Regions from separate parts of the Micromonospora sp. HB375 genome, predicted to be linked through region 1. Evidence: riboswitches for the same ligand, from Rfam matches in the RefSeq annotation. Region 1 holds a riboswitch; the other holds the start of a gene.
What was found. A riboswitch is a leader RNA that binds a small molecule or an ion and turns the genes downstream of it on or off. The one in region 1 is predicted to bind cobalamin.
Positions count from the first base shown of each region.

Region 2: another riboswitch for cobalamin. It lies ahead of J3R08_RS08880 (ABC transporter substrate-binding protein); the one in region 1 lies ahead of metE (5-methyltetrahydropteroyltriglutamate--homocysteine S-methyltransferase).

Region 1 is NZ_JAGGJO010000001.1:4,493,828-4,501,094, forward strand. Features, by position in the region: gene J3R08_RS20350 (alkaline phosphatase PhoX) at 1-244, opposite strand, end outside; gene J3R08_RS20355 (Ig-like domain-containing protein) at 459-2,090, opposite strand; gene metE (5-methyltetrahydropteroyltriglutamate--homocysteine S-methyltransferase) at 2,214-4,463, opposite strand; cobalamin riboswitch at 4,579-4,798, opposite strand; gene J3R08_RS20365 (beta-1,3-glucanase family protein) at 4,911-6,503, opposite strand; gene mgtA (magnesium-translocating P-type ATPase) at 6,606-7,267, opposite strand, start outside.
Region 2 is NZ_JAGGJO010000001.1:1,877,988-1,885,254, forward strand. Features, by position in the region: gene J3R08_RS08865 (FG-GAP-like repeat-containing protein) at 1-963, shown strand, start outside; gene J3R08_RS08870 (N-acetylmuramoyl-L-alanine amidase) at 984-3,053, shown strand; partial or broken gene J3R08_RS08875 (MFS transporter) at 3,278-3,517, opposite strand; cobalamin riboswitch at 4,106-4,290, shown strand; gene J3R08_RS08880 (ABC transporter substrate-binding protein) at 4,332-5,315, shown strand; gene J3R08_RS08885 (iron ABC transporter permease) at 5,360-6,379, shown strand; gene J3R08_RS08890 (ABC transporter ATP-binding protein) at 6,379-7,137, shown strand.

The DNA.
Region 1 (7,267 bases):
CGCCGTCCGGGGCGTCGTGCCAGGTGTACGACGTCCCCGGCACCGTCCGCCGGGACCGCGCGACGATCGAGCTGGTGAACCCGGCCGGCATCTGGATGCCGTTGGCGTCGGCTGCCTGAAGCCCGCCGTAGGGCCCCGCCGCGTTCTGTGCCGGGGCTCCGTACGCCGCCGACCACGCCGTGAACGGCAGGGCGACAGCGCCCGCACCGACAACAGTGGCCCGCAACATCGTTCGACGATCCATGGAACCTCCTCCGTAGGTTCCATGGATCCGACCGTGCGGAGCTTACGCACGCCGATCTGTTGGATGAACGTCGATGGACGGCTCGATGTGCGATGTCCCGCCCACGCCGACCCGGTCGAGGGGTCGTACGGGTAGGAGAGGCAGCGGCACCAACCAGCAGTGGGCGCGCGCGGCCGTCTGACCGGCCCTCCGGCCGCGACCTCCCCTCCCCCGGTCACCGGCGCAGGTGGCCGATGCCGTGCTGGTCGAGCCAGGCGACAGTCCGCGGTACGAACGTCGGCGCCCCCGGGCCGGCGCTGACGTCGGTGGCGACCAGCGGCACCTGGGCGGCGACCGGGAGCAGCGTGGACCGCCAGCAGGCCGGCGTGGCGCAGGCCGAGCGGTCGTCGACGCGCCAGGCGGCGGCCACGCTACGGCCGTCCGGGTCAGCCGGGCGATATTCCAGCCACCGGCTCAGATCGTTGCCGCCGTCGATCCCGGCGGCGAGGACCAGGTTGAACGAGCCCTGGACGCGAAGCAGGCGGATCTGCTCCTGCACGCCGAAGGGCGGCAGGCCGGTGCCCGTGCACGAGGTACCGCCGTCGCGCCAGCAGGTCCAGACCGCCGCTGGATCGGTGCCGCCGGCCGCCGGGAAGTCGTACGGCGAGATGTCGAAGACCACTGCGTTGTCGTCGCCGAACACCTCCGCCGCCGCGCTCCAGAACGTGCGGGTGGCGGAGATGTCGCTCTGCCGCAGCGACACGACGGGTGTGATGCCGGCCCGGACGAGCCGGTCGACGTACCGGGCCGCCTCGTCGAGGTAGCCGACCCGGTTCTGCCTGTCGGCAGGGCTGCCGGTGTAGGCGTAGCAGGCGTCGCTCAGCACGACCCGTACCGCGTTGACGCCGCGGGCCCGCAACGCACCTACCGATGCGTCGTCGACCGGGCCGTCCCAGTGGATCGGTCCCCATGCGCATTCGCCGGGCGCGGCCGACCGGATGATTCCACGGGGCCGGTACGGCCTCGGACTGGCTGCGACCGTGAGGATGCGGTTGCCGGACGCCTTCAGCGCAGGCGCGGCGCCGGGCGCCTGCGGCGGGAGCACCCGGACGCCGCGGACCTCGGCGGTGGCCTGGGCGCCGCTGCTGTCGTAGGCGGTGGCGGTGAGGCGGGTGCCGCTGTTCGGCGGCACGCCGCGCCAGTCGAACGCGTACGGCGCGGTGGTGTCCACGGCGAGCAGCCTGCCGCGCTCGCGGAACTCGACCCGCTCGATCCGCCGGCCGGGCGCCGCCGTGGCCTCGGCACGGATCGGGATGACGCCCGGCGCGGCGAAGAAGTCATTGGGCCGGGGCGAGGTGAGCGCCACCGACGGCCCGCCCGGCAGTGGGCTGGGCCGCGGGCTCCCCGAGGCCGGCGGCGGCGACGAGCCGGTCGGGTCGGCGCCGTCCCCGTCGCACGGCTGGCCGCTCAACACCCAGTCGGTCGGCTCGGGGTCGGCACCCTGGTAGTTGCCGCCGAACCGCACCGTCACCGAGGCGCCGGTCGGCAGCGTGGATCCCGCCGGCGGACGGAGCATGGTCATCGGATACATCTCGCCGCTGCCCAGCGTGTATCCGTCCGGCAGCCGGTCGAGGCCCATGGTGATCGTCTGACCGTTCGCCTGCCGGAACCGCAGCCACCAGTCGGTGACGGGAGCGCCCAGGTTGGTGACGGTGAGCTCGGCCCAGAAGCCGCTGGACCACTCCCGGGTGATGGTGTGGTCCACCGTGCACGCCGTCGCGGCGTAGGCCGGCCGCAGCGCCATCGTCATGGCCCCGCCGACGACGACCGCGGCTGCTGTAGCCAGCGCGAAGATCCTGCGTCGCATCACGCCCCCGTAACATCGACATACATCACTTCATGCAGCCTCGGCGCTCGGGGCACGGCCTGTCAAGGGCTGAACCGGGCCCGGGCCGGGCGGAACGGCGCGGCGTTCCGCCCGGCCGGCGGCTCAGCGTCCGCGCAGCTCGGCCGCGGCGGCGACCAGGTGCTGGAGGGACGCCTCGACCTCGGGATAGCCGCGCGTCTTGAGGCCGCAGTCGGGGTTCACCCACAGCCGCTCGGCCGGCACCGCGGCCACGGCCCGGCGCAGCGCGCCGACGACCTCGTCGTGGGACGGCACCCGGGGTGAGTGGATGTCCCAGACGCCGGGCCCCACACCCCGGCGGTATCCGAGAGCGGCGAGGTCGTCGAGGACCTCCATCCGGGAGCGGGATGCCTCGATGCTCGTGACGTCGGCGTCGAGGGCGTCGATGGCCGTGATCACCTCCCCGAACTCCGAGTAGCACAGGTGGGTGTGGATCTGGGTGTCGTCGGCGACTCCGCAGGTGGCCAGGCGGAACGCCCCGACTGCCCAGTCCAGGTACGCCTTCTGGTCCGCCCTGCGCAGTGGCAGCGTCTCACGCAGCGCCGGCTCGTCGACCTGGATGACCCGGATACCGGCTGCCTCGAGATCACGGCACTCGTCGCGCAGGGCGAGCGCGACCTGGTCCGCGGTGTCTGCCAGTGGCTGGTCGCTGCGGACGAACGACCAGGCCAGGATCGTGACCGGGCCGGTGAGCATGCCCTTGACCGGCCGGTCGGTCAGCGACTGCGCGTAGGTGGACCAGTTGACGGTCATCGGCGCCCTGCGTGCCACGTCGCCGTAGATGACGGGCGGACGCACGCATCGGGAGCCGTAGGACTGGACCCAGCCGTGTTCGGTGGCGGCGAACCCGTCCAGCTGCTCGCCGAAGTACTGGACCATGTCGTTTCGTTCCGGCTCGCCGTGCACGAGCACGTCCAGGCCCAGCCGCTCCTGGAGCCGGACGACGTGCTCGACCTCGGCGCGCATCCGCTGCGTGTAGGCGGCGGCGTCGAGACGCCCGGCCCGGTGCTCGGCACGCGCGCGGCGCAGCTCGTCGGTCTGCGGGAACGATCCGATGGTCGTGGTCGGGAGGGGCGGCAGGTTCAGCCGGGCCTGCTGTGCCGCCGCACGCTCCGGGTACGCGCCGCGCTGCCGATCCGTGGCGCGCAGCGCGGCGAGCCGACCGCGTACGGTGTCGTCGCGCCAGGCGGCAGGGGTGGGCGGCAGCGGCTCGGGCAGGGACGTGGTGCCGTTGCGCAGCGCGCGGCCGAGCCGGACGACCTCATCGACCTTCTGCCGGGCGAAGGCGAGCCGCTGACGCAGCGCCGGGTCGAGAGCGGTCTCGGCGGACAGGTCCTCCGGCACGTGCAGCAGCGAGCACGAGGTGGACACGGCGACGTGGTCGGCGAGGGCGGTGACGGCGGCACCGGCCGCCACGGCGGCCCGCAGGTCGGTACGCCAGACGTTGCGGCCGTCGACGAGGCCGGCCACGATCGTCTTGCCGCGCAGCGGTCCCGCACCGGCCAGCCGCCGCAGGTTGCCGGGCCCGGCCACCAGATCCACGCCGACCGCTTCGACCGGCGTGTCGAGCAGGGCGGGCAGCGCGTCACCGAGCTCGCCGAAATAGGTGGCGACGAAGATCGCCGGCCGCTGTTCCACCGCGCCGAGCCGGGTGTACGCCTCCCGCAGCGCGTCGATCTCGGCGGCGCTCCGGTCGGCGACGTAGGCGGGTTCGTCCAGCTGCACCCATCGCACGCCCGCCGCGGCGAGGGATCGCAGGATGCCGGCGTACACGTCGACCAGGTCGGTCAGCCGGTCGAACGGTTCGCTGCGGGCCTCGGTGGGCTTGGCCAGCAGCAGGAATGTCGCCGGCCCGACCAGCACCGGCCGGCTGTCGATTCCCAGCTCGCGGGCCTCGCGGTACTCGCGCAGCGCCTTGTCGGGATTCGCCGCGAAGGTGGTGTCGGAGCCGATCTCGGGAACCAGATAGTGGTAGTTGGTGTCGAACCACTTCGTCAGTTCGAGCGCCGGCTCGGCATCGACGCCCCGGGCCATGGCGAAATAGGTGCCGAGGTCGCCGAGGCCGAGACGGGCGAACCGGCGCGGGATCGCGCCGACGGCGACGGCCGTGTCCAGCACGTGGTCGTAGTAGGAGAACGTGTTGGACGGGATCGCGTCCAGGCGCGCGTCGCGCAGCGTCCGCCACACCTTCGCCCGTAGCGCGGCAGAGGTCGCCGCCAACTCCTCGGCGTCGATCCGGCCCGCCCAGTAGGCCTCGACGGCCCTCTTGAGTTGCCGGTTGCCCCCGATACGCGGATAGCCCAGCACGGTGCTCTGACCGAATGCGGTACTCATGGAGATCCCTTCCCTCGAAGCACACGAGGCCGATCGAGGCGGGGAGGGAAGAGGTACAGACGGCGTACCGGCTTCCGCACCGGCCGTCCCGAGCGACCGTCGGCGGCGCACACCGGACGGTGCGCGCGGTGCGGGCAGGTCTTCGGACTCGCGGGCGCGACCGGATCCACCCGGTCACCTACTGGCCGTCGCTTCCCAGACCTCACGGTCCAGTGCTTCGATGACGGCTGTCGTTCCCACTCACCGCTGCGGGGCAGTCCCGGACTCACACCGGGTTCCCTCTTACGACGCCACACCCTTCACGGGCACGGCGAACCAGCACCGTTGTCCATCGTATGGGGCGGTGAGCCGACGTGGTCGGCGCGTCCGTCCTGCGGGACGGCGAGCCGTCGCGGCGGGTGGCGGGAGCGACTCGCGGTCGGCCCCCGCCCCCCGTCGCAGGGCCGGTCAGCCCTTACGCCACTTCTGGCCGGCCGTGCCCGTGCAGTCCCAGAGCTGGAGCCTCGCGCCGTCGTTGCCGTTCCGGTCCTTGATGTCGACGCACTTGTCGGCCTGAAGGTTGACCAGGTCCCCGGCCGAGTTCAGGGTGAACTGCTGGGCGCCGGTGCCGTTGCAGGTGTAGAGCTGCACCACCGCCCCGTTGGCGGTGGACCCGGCGTCGACGTCCATGCACTTGTTGTTCTGGCTCTTCAGCGCCGTGCCGCTGAACGTCCACTTCTGCGCGTTGGTGTTGTTGCAGTTCCACATCTGCAGCGGCGCGCGGTCGACGAAGTTGGAGCTCGGCACGTCGATGCACTTGTTGTTCCAGTTGCTGACCACGGGCACCCCGGTGGCCGGGTTGCCGCCCCCACCGCCGGTGAACGGGCTGAGGATCAGTCCGGCCGAACGGGGGTCGCCGTCGTGCACCAGTGACTCGAATCCGCCGACGTCGTCGAAGGCGAACGCGTACGCCCGGCCGTCGGTCATGTTGGCGTGGATCAGGCGGGCGTACTGGTTGGTGGGGTTGCTGCGGTAGAAGTCGGCGGCGTTCGTGCTGGGCTGGGTGTCGATGGTGCCGAGCGTGCCTCGGTTGAGGGCCGCGCAGAGCGTACGCGAGATCGGGCCGACCACCTGGTCGTTCGGCGCGGGCAGGTCGCCGTCGCATCCCCAGACGCTGGCCGAGGAGGGCCGGTTGAAGGAGGCGACCACCTGGCCGCTGCCGTTTGTGAAGGTCATGGTGTTGCCCGAGGTGCGGCCGTAGTACCGGATGGCCGGCTGGTCGGCGAAGGGCGCCACGGTCAGCGTCTTCGTGGTGTACGCGTTCCACGCGGAGGCGATGTAGGAGTCCAGGTAGGTGGTGCTCAGCAGGCCGGCCCCGGCCGCCTTCCCCGGGGCCAGGACGCGCAGCACGGTCCCGTCGGAGCGGGTGTGGACGGTGTTGGCCCAGCCCGGCTGCGCCCGGATGCCGTCGATGACCGCGTTGCGTCCGTTGGCCACCACGTCGCCGGTGCGCTTGGTGACGCCGTTGGCGCCGGTCACCGTGACCGCGTGCGGGATCGCGAACATGTCGACCTGGGAGCTGTTGAGCCACAGCCCGGAGTCGTTGTAGGTGAACTCGCTCCAGTCGAAGAGGATGTCGCGGTTCGCGTCACCGGCCGCCCAGGGCGCGGGCTGCACCAGTCCGTCCGGGGTGAGGAAGAACTTCAGCTTCTGCCCGAGGGCGAAGTAGGCCCGGCCGGAGAAGCCCCGGGGCAACTGGATCGTGGTGCTGCCGCCGTTGCCGGGGCCCGGTATGGAGACGTCCGGCGCGGGCGACGGCGGGATCTGCCCGCCGCTCCACGGCACGAAGGCGCCACCGGCGGTGACGTAGCCGAGCCGGCCGGAGGAGAGCTGGACGCCGATGACGTAGAGGTAGACCGGGTCGGTGCGACCGGTGGTGTTGGTGACGGTGACGGGTAGCAACGCGGGTCCGACCGCGTGGGCGGGCGTGGCGACGACGGTGCCCGCGAGCCCGGCGAGCAGTGCGGACGCGGCGGCGAGCAGCTTTCTTCGAAGACGCATGGCGACACCTCGCTGGAGACAGGGACGGGAGAGCGCTCTCTCAGCAGGGTCCAATTGTTAATTTTGTTTGTCAATAGGCGATCACCGATGGACGCCAGACCGTCACGGGCGGGGCACCCGCCGTGCGGCGGTCGGGTCCGGCGGGACGACGTACTTGGCGGTCTCGTTGGCGGCGACGTTGACCAGGGTGACCGCGGCGAGGGCCGCCAGCACCACCGGCGGGAGCGCGGCGAGTCCGAGTGGCGCGGACAGTGGGCTGAAGGGCAGCGCGACGGTGACCGTGATGAGCAACAGTCCGGTGCCGGCGAGCGCGGCGGAGGGGCGGCTGCGCAGGAAACTCCGATTGGAGCGCAGCACCAGCAGCGCGATGATCTCGGTGGCGGTGAACTGGACGAACCAGGCGGCGCGGAAGACGTCGGTCGACACGTGCCACCACCAGCGCAGGGCGCCGAGTACGAGGAGGTCCACGGCGATGCTGATCGAGCCGTACACCAGCATGAACCTGCGGATGGTCCGGACGTCGACGGTACGCGGATGCTGGATCTGCTCGGCATCGGCGTAGTCGGTGGACAGGGTGGTGTAGGGGATGTCGGAGAGGAAGTTGAGCAGCAGGACCTGACGGGGCAGCAGCGGCAGGAAGGGCAGCAGGAGCGCGGCGATGCTCATGCTGACGACGTTGCCGAAGGACGCGCTGGTGTTGACCCGGATGTACTTCAAGGTGTTGGTGAACGTGCGGCGGCCGAGGCGGATGCCGTCGGCGATCA
Region 2 (7,267 bases), 2.6 Mb from region 1:
CGTACCCACGGCATGGCAGGCGGCTCGTCGACGGACGTGAACGGTGACGGCCGCGACGACATCCTCACCTTCACCCAGAACGCCTCCGCCGACGTGTACGCGAGCACGTCGACCGGAACCGGCTTCGCCGGAACGTCGGTGAAGTGGAACGACTTCTTCTCCATCGGCGGGGAGACCGCGTCGACGGGCGACGTCAACGGTGACGGCCGCGACGACATCGTCACGTTCGCGCACGGCAACACCGGCGACGTGTACGTGGCGCTGTCGAACGGGTCGGCGTTCGCGTCGCCGGGCCGGTGGCACGACTGGTTCGCCCCCGGCGCGGAGATCGCCGCCGTCGGTGACGTCAACGGCGACGGCAGGGACGACATCGTCGCGTTCACGCACAACGCGACGGCGGACGTCTACGTGGCGTTGTCAACCGGGTCGTCGTTCTCGGGCACGGCGGTGAAGTGGCACGACTACTTCTCCATCGCCGGGGAGTTCCCCGCGCTGGGCGACGTCAACGGCGACGGCCGCGACGACATCATCACCTTCACCCAGGGCCCCGCGTCGGCGGCGGACGTGATCGTGGCGCTGTCCACCGGCACGTCGTTCGGGGCGCCGCAGAAGTGGCACGACCTGTTCGCCGTGGGTGCCGAGCAGCCACGGGTGGGGGACGTCAACGGCGACGGCAAGGACGACGTCGTCACGTTCACCTGCAACGCCGACGCCGACGTGTACGCCGCCACCTCCACCGGCACCGGTTTCGCCGGCACCACAGTCAAGTGGCACGACTTCTTCTGCCTACCGGGCGAGTTTCCCTACCTGGGCGACGCCAACGGCGACGGCAGGGACGACCTCATCGTCTTCACCAAGGGCGCCACGAACGACGTCTACGTGGCCCTGTCCACCGGCACCACGTTCGGTGCCAGCAGCAAATGGCACGACTACTTCGGCCTCACCGGTGAGGTGACGCTGTGACGCCAGGATGGGAGGCCCCCGTGGCCGGAACACGACGGAGACGGCGGCGCGCCGGCGTCGCCCTGCTGGTGGCGGCGCTCGCCGGCGCGGTCGCGGTGCAGCCCGCGCCGGTGTCCGCGACGCCGCCGGGCCGTACCGCGCTGGACGCCGCCTTCGTGCGGGCGGCGCAGGAGTACGACGTGCCCCGGGACGTCCTGGTAGCGGTCGGCTACGGCGAGTCCCGCCTGGACGGGCACGGCGGCGAGCCGAGCCAGGCCAACGGCTACGGGGTGATGCACCTGGTGAGCAACCCGGTCCGGCACAGCCTGGAACGGGCGGCGGCGTTGACCGGTGAGCCGGTCGCGCGTCTGAAGACCGTCACGCCGGCGAACATCCGCGGCGGCGCGGCAGTGCTGCGCGAGCTGGCCGACGCCGAGGGGCTGACCGCGCGGGACCGGGACCGGGTCACCGCCTGGTATCCGGTGGTGGCGCGGTACGGCGGCGCGGCCGACGACGCCACCGCCCGCCTGTACGCGGACGGGATCTACGAGCTGGTGCAGCAGGGCATCCCAGGCGCGGTGCCGGTCCGGGCGTACCGGGTCGAGCCGGAGCGCGGCCGCTACGCCGCGGTTCCCCCCGCCGGCACGGCGCCCCGTACGCTCGCAGCCGTGCCGGAGTATCCGGCGGCGCGGTGGGTCGCCGCGAACGGCGCGAACTACGGCATCGGGCGGTCCAGCCGGATCACCACTGTGATCCTCCACGTCACCCAGGGCTCGTACGCCGGGACGGTCAGCTGGTTCCAGAGCCCGTCGTCCGGCGTCAGCGCCCACTACGTGGTGAAGTCCAGCAACGGCGAGATCACCCAGATGGTCCGCGAGGGCGACACCGCGTACCACGCCCGGTCCGGCAACGCGTACGGCGTCGGCATCGAGCACGAGGGGTACGTCGACAACCCGGCCTGGTTCACCGACGCGATGTACCGTTCCTCGGCCGCGCTGACCCGCTACCTGTGCGACAAGTACGGCATCCCGAAGAACCGCACCGGCATCAAGGGGCACAACGAGATCCCGGGTAACGACCACACCGACCCGGGACCGAACTGGAACTGGAACTACTACCTCTCGCTGGTGAACCAGGGTGGCGGGGGCCCGACCGCCCGCTATTTCGGTGGTTCGCCGACGGATTTCACCGGTGACGGCCGGGACGACGTGGTCGCGTTCACCCACGGTGCGCTGGCCGACGCGTATGTGGCCACGTCGACGGGTTCGTCGTTCGCGGGCACGTCGGTGAAGTGGCACGACTGGTTCGCCCTGCCCGGAGAGACCCCCCTGACCGGCGACGTCAACGGCGACGGACGCGACGACGCCATCGTGTTCACCCACGGCACCACCGCCGACGTCCACGTCGCCCTGTCCACCGGCACATCCTTCGCCGCATCCGCGAAATGGCACGACTGGTTCGCCCCCGGCACCGAAGTCCCCGCCGTCGGCGACGTCAACGGCGACGGCCGCGACGACATCATCACCTTCACCCACGACACCGACGCCGACGTCTACGTCGCCCTGTCCACCGGCACCTCCTTCACCGGCACCGCCGTGAAATGGCACGACTACTTCTCCATCGCCGGGGAGTTCCCCGCCCTCGGCGACGTCAACGGCGACGGCCGCGACGACCTCATCACCTTCACCCAAGGCCCCGCCACCGCCGCCGACGTCATCGTCGCCCTGTCCACCGGCAACGGCTTCGGGGCACCGCAGAAATGGCACGACCTGTTCGCCGTCGGCGCCGAGCAGCCCCGGGTGGGCGACATCAACGGCGACGGCAAGGATGACATCGTCACCTTCACCTGCAACACCGACGCCGACGTCTACGCCGCCACCTCCACCGGCACCACCTTCGCCGGAACCACGATCAAGTGGCACGACTTCTTCTGCCTAACCGGCGAGTTCCCCTACCTCGCCGACACCAACGGCGACGGCAAAGACGACCTCATCGTCTTCACCAAAAGCACCACAAACGACATCTACGTCGCACTCTCCACCGGCACCACCTTCGCCCCCAGCACCAAATGGCACGACTACTTCGGCCTCACCAGCGAAACCACACTCTGAGCCCGACGGCGAGCGACGCCGGCCCGGATCGGGACCGGCGTCGCTCGCCGTCCACCTACCGCTCCACCACGTTGCGCGAGCTGGAGGCAGGCCTGACCGACGGGCTGGCCTTCGCTGCCGCGCTCACGTTGCTGGTCGTGGCGGGCTGTCGCGGTGCGGCTGCGGCAGCGGCGTCACCTGCGCCTGGCCACCTGACCGGCGGGGACGTGGGCGGAACCCGGGGAGACGATCGCGGTCAGGCCGGCGGTGGACAGCGTCGCCCCGCCCAGGTCGAGGCGTCCACCGGCCGGGTCCCGCGATTCCGGGACCAGTAGCCGGCCGGCGAGCAGGCAGATCACCACGATCGGGACGTTCACCAGGAAGATTGCACCCCAGGGCAGGTGAGCCAGGACGAGTCCGCCGATTGGTGGCCCGGCGGCGAAGCCCAGCGCACTGGTCGCCGCCCAGATGCCGATCGCCGGGGACCAGCAACAACATCTTCCCGCTCGTCCCCGGCGTGGACGGCGTGGTACGCGACGAGAAGGGCAACGTCCGCTGCGTGGTCCTGCACGATACGCCCCTTGGAACCTTCGCCGAACGCACCCTGATCGACCCTCGCGCAGCGTGGTTCTACCCGACGGCGTGGACCCGGTGCGGATCGCCACCGCCATGAACCCGGGCGATGTCATCCTGGATCGCGCTGACGCGCCGCATCAACTTCACCGCGGGCCAGCGCGTCCTTGTCCTCGGCGCCGTCGGCAACGCAGGTCGGATGGCGATCCAGATCGCGAAGTACCGTGCTCGCTCGTCGAGCTCTTCGACGTCTGCATCGCCGGCCTCATGCCCACGACCGAGGAGCCGGTCGCCGGCGGACGTGGCCTCGCACCTGCGCTCACGTATTGCTGCTCAGCCTCAGCCACGGCGCTCACTGTCGATCACGTGCCCTCGCCCAGCCACCGCGCACGAGAAAGGAGCCGGATGGGTTGCGGGCCGACAGCCACGCCGAGGCCGGTCCGGCGCGTCGGATTTCCCACAGCGGGTGCCCGGACCGGATCCGCGGCGAGCGCGGGCCGTTATGGTGGGGACGCCGTGGTGTTCGGGAAGCCGGTGTGATGCCGGCGCGGCCCTCGCCACTGTGATCGGGAGACCGTCGGCCCTCGTCGTTTCGCGAGGTCACTGGGCAGAGATGCCTGGGAAGGCCGGCCGGCGGTTGCTTGTCCCGTCAGCCAGGAGACCGGCCACGGCACGTTCGTCCCCGTCCACGAGGTGTTGGAAGGCGGTCCCGCTGTGCGGTTCCCCATGCCCTGGCGCGTTGCCGCGCCGTTGTTGCTGTCCACTGTGCTGCTCACCGGCTGCGGCGCCGATGCCAAGCCTGCTGCCGCACCACCGGCGGTGTCCGCTGGACCGGTCGCGGTGACCAACTGCGGCACCCCGGTGACCATCGCGGCGCCACCGATGCGGGTCGTCACCATGAACCAGGCCGCCACGGAGATCATGCTGGCCCTGGGCCTGCAAGATCGGATGATCGGCACGGCCTACCTCGACGACGCGATCCTGCCCGCCTACGCGGACGCCTACGCGAAGATCCCGGTGCTGGCCAAGGAGTACCCGACCAAGGAGAAGCTGCTCGAGGCTGAACCCGATTTCGTGTACGCGTCGTACAACAGCGCGTTCGGTGACGAGGGGGTCGGTGACCGCGCCGACTGGCAGAAACTCGGCGTCGGCACCTACATCTCCCCTGCCGGGTGCCCGGCGCAGACCCGGCAGGCGAAGCTCGCCATCGGCGACGTGTTCACCGAGATCCGCGAGCTCGCGGCGATCTTCGGGGTGAGCGACCGCGGCGAGAAGCTGATCGCCGACCACGAGGGCCGCATCGCCACGGCCGCAGGCACCGCCCGCAACGTGAAGGTCATGTGGTGGGACGGCGGCAGCGACGCCCCGAGCGTCGGCGCCTGCTGCGGCGCCCCCAACATGATCATGTCGGCGGCCGGGGTCACCAACGCCTTCGCCGACCTCACCGGCAGCTGGGGCGACACAAGCTGGGAGACCGTCACCGACCGCAACCCCGAGGTCATCGTGCTCGTCGACGCGAGCTGGGATCCCGCCGCGCAGAAGAAGACCTTCCTCGCCGGGCACCGCACCCTCAAGGACCTGCCCGCGGTCAAACAGCAGTGGTACGTGGTGATCCCGTTCTCGTCAACCACGGCCGGTGTCCGCAACGTCCTCGGCGTCGAAGCCCTCGCCCAGGGCATCGCCGCGCTGCCGTCCGGGGTCCCGAGCTGACCGCCGTCACCACCCGGCCCGCCCCGGTGCGCACCCACCGCCCGGTGCGGGCGGTCGGCCTGGCCGCGCTCGTGCTGGCTCTGGTCGCCGGTCTGGTGCTGTCGGTGGCCGTCGCGGTCACCATCGGCCCGGCCGACCTGACTGTCGGGACGGTGTGGACGGTCGTCGCCGGCCACCTGGGACTCGCGAACTCGGACGTGCCGCTGCTGCGCGACCACATCGTCTGGGACCTACGTTTGCCCCGGGTTCTCGGCGCCGCCACGGTGGGGGCGGGCCTGGCCGCGGCCGGTGCGGTCATGCAGACCGTCACCCGCAATCCCCTGGCGGACCCGTACCTGCTCGGGGTCTCCTCAGGGGCGTCGCTGGGCGCGGTCCTGGTGGTCGTGGCCGGCATCGGTAGTGGCGTAGCCGCGCTGACCGGCGGCGCCTTCCTCGGCGCCCTTGTCGCGTTCCTGCTGGTCGTGGGCCTGGCCGGGAGGTTCGGGGCATTGTCGCCGACGCGCGTGGTGCTGACCGGGGTCGCGGTGGGACAACTGTGCGCGGCACTGACCTCTTTCGTGATCATCTGGGTGGCCGACCCGCACGCCACGCAGAGCATCACGTTCTGGCTGTCCGGGTCAATGGCCCGCGCCGACTGGACGGCCCTGGGCTGGGCGGTACCGGTGCTGGTCGTGGTGCTGGCGGTGGTCGGCTGGCACGCCCGTACCCTCAACGCCTTCGCCTTCGGTGAGGAGGCCGCCGCGAGCCTCGGCGTCGAGGTGAACCGGCTGCGGTGGCTGCTGCTGGTCGGCACCGCCCTGCTGACCGCCGTGCTGGTCGCGGTCAGCGGCGCGATCGGGTTCGCCGGGCTGATCCTCCCGCACGCCGCCCGCCTGATCACCGGACCGGACCACCGGCGGCTGCTACCGGTCGCCGTGCTCGCCGGCGCCATCTTCCTGACCTGGGTCGACACCGCCGCCCGCACCGTCTTCGAACCGCGTGAGCTGCCGGTCGGGGTGCTGACGGCACTGGTCGGGGTGCCGGCGTTCTTCCTGATCCTGCGCCGCCGGGAGGTACGCGGCTGATGCTTCAGATCTCCGACGTCTCGTGGGCGGTGCCCGCCGCCCGCATCCTCGACCACGTCACCGGCACCGTCCCGGCGGGCAGCCTGGTCGGGCTGCTCGGCCCGAACGGCTCCGGCAAGACCACCCTGCTGCGGGCCGTCGCCGCCCTGGTGCGCCCGGATACCGGCAACATCACACTCGCAGGCGACGACGTGACTCGGCTGCGGCGCCTTGCCCTGGCCCGGCGCATCGCGTTGCTGGCCCAGCACGCCGAGACCGACCTCGACCTGACCGTCCGCGACGTGGTCCTGCTCGGCCGCATCCCGCACCGCCGGACCCGCTGGTCCGACACCGGCAGCGACCATGCCGCCGCGGTCGAGGCACTGGGCCGGGTCGACCTGGCCGGGTTCGCCGACCGTAAGTGGCAGACCCTGTCCGGTGGGGAACGCCAGCGCGTCCAGCTCGCCCGCGCGCTGGCCCAGGAGCCGGAACTGCTGCTGCTCGACGAACCCACCAACCACCTCGACATCGGCCACCAGCTTCAGCTGCTGCACCTGGTCCGCCGATCGCAGGTCACCGCCCTCGCCGCGCTGCACGACCTCAACCTGGCCGTCATGTTCTGCGACACCGTCGTCGTGCTGCACCACGGCCGGGTCGTCGCCGCGGGACCACCCGCACGGGTGCTCACCCCGGCGCTGCTCGCCGACGTGTACGGCGTCGACGCAGACGTGCGGGTTCACGACGGGCGGACCGTCATTGAGTTCCGGCCGCCGTCATGACCCGGCACGTGCTGCCGGTGCCCGGTCGGTCACCCACCACGCTGGCCACGACACGATCCACCAGCTCGCCGAGCAGATGGCCGCGCGTCTGGGCGTATTCGTGCACAGGTGTTTCCTCGACGGCGCGAAA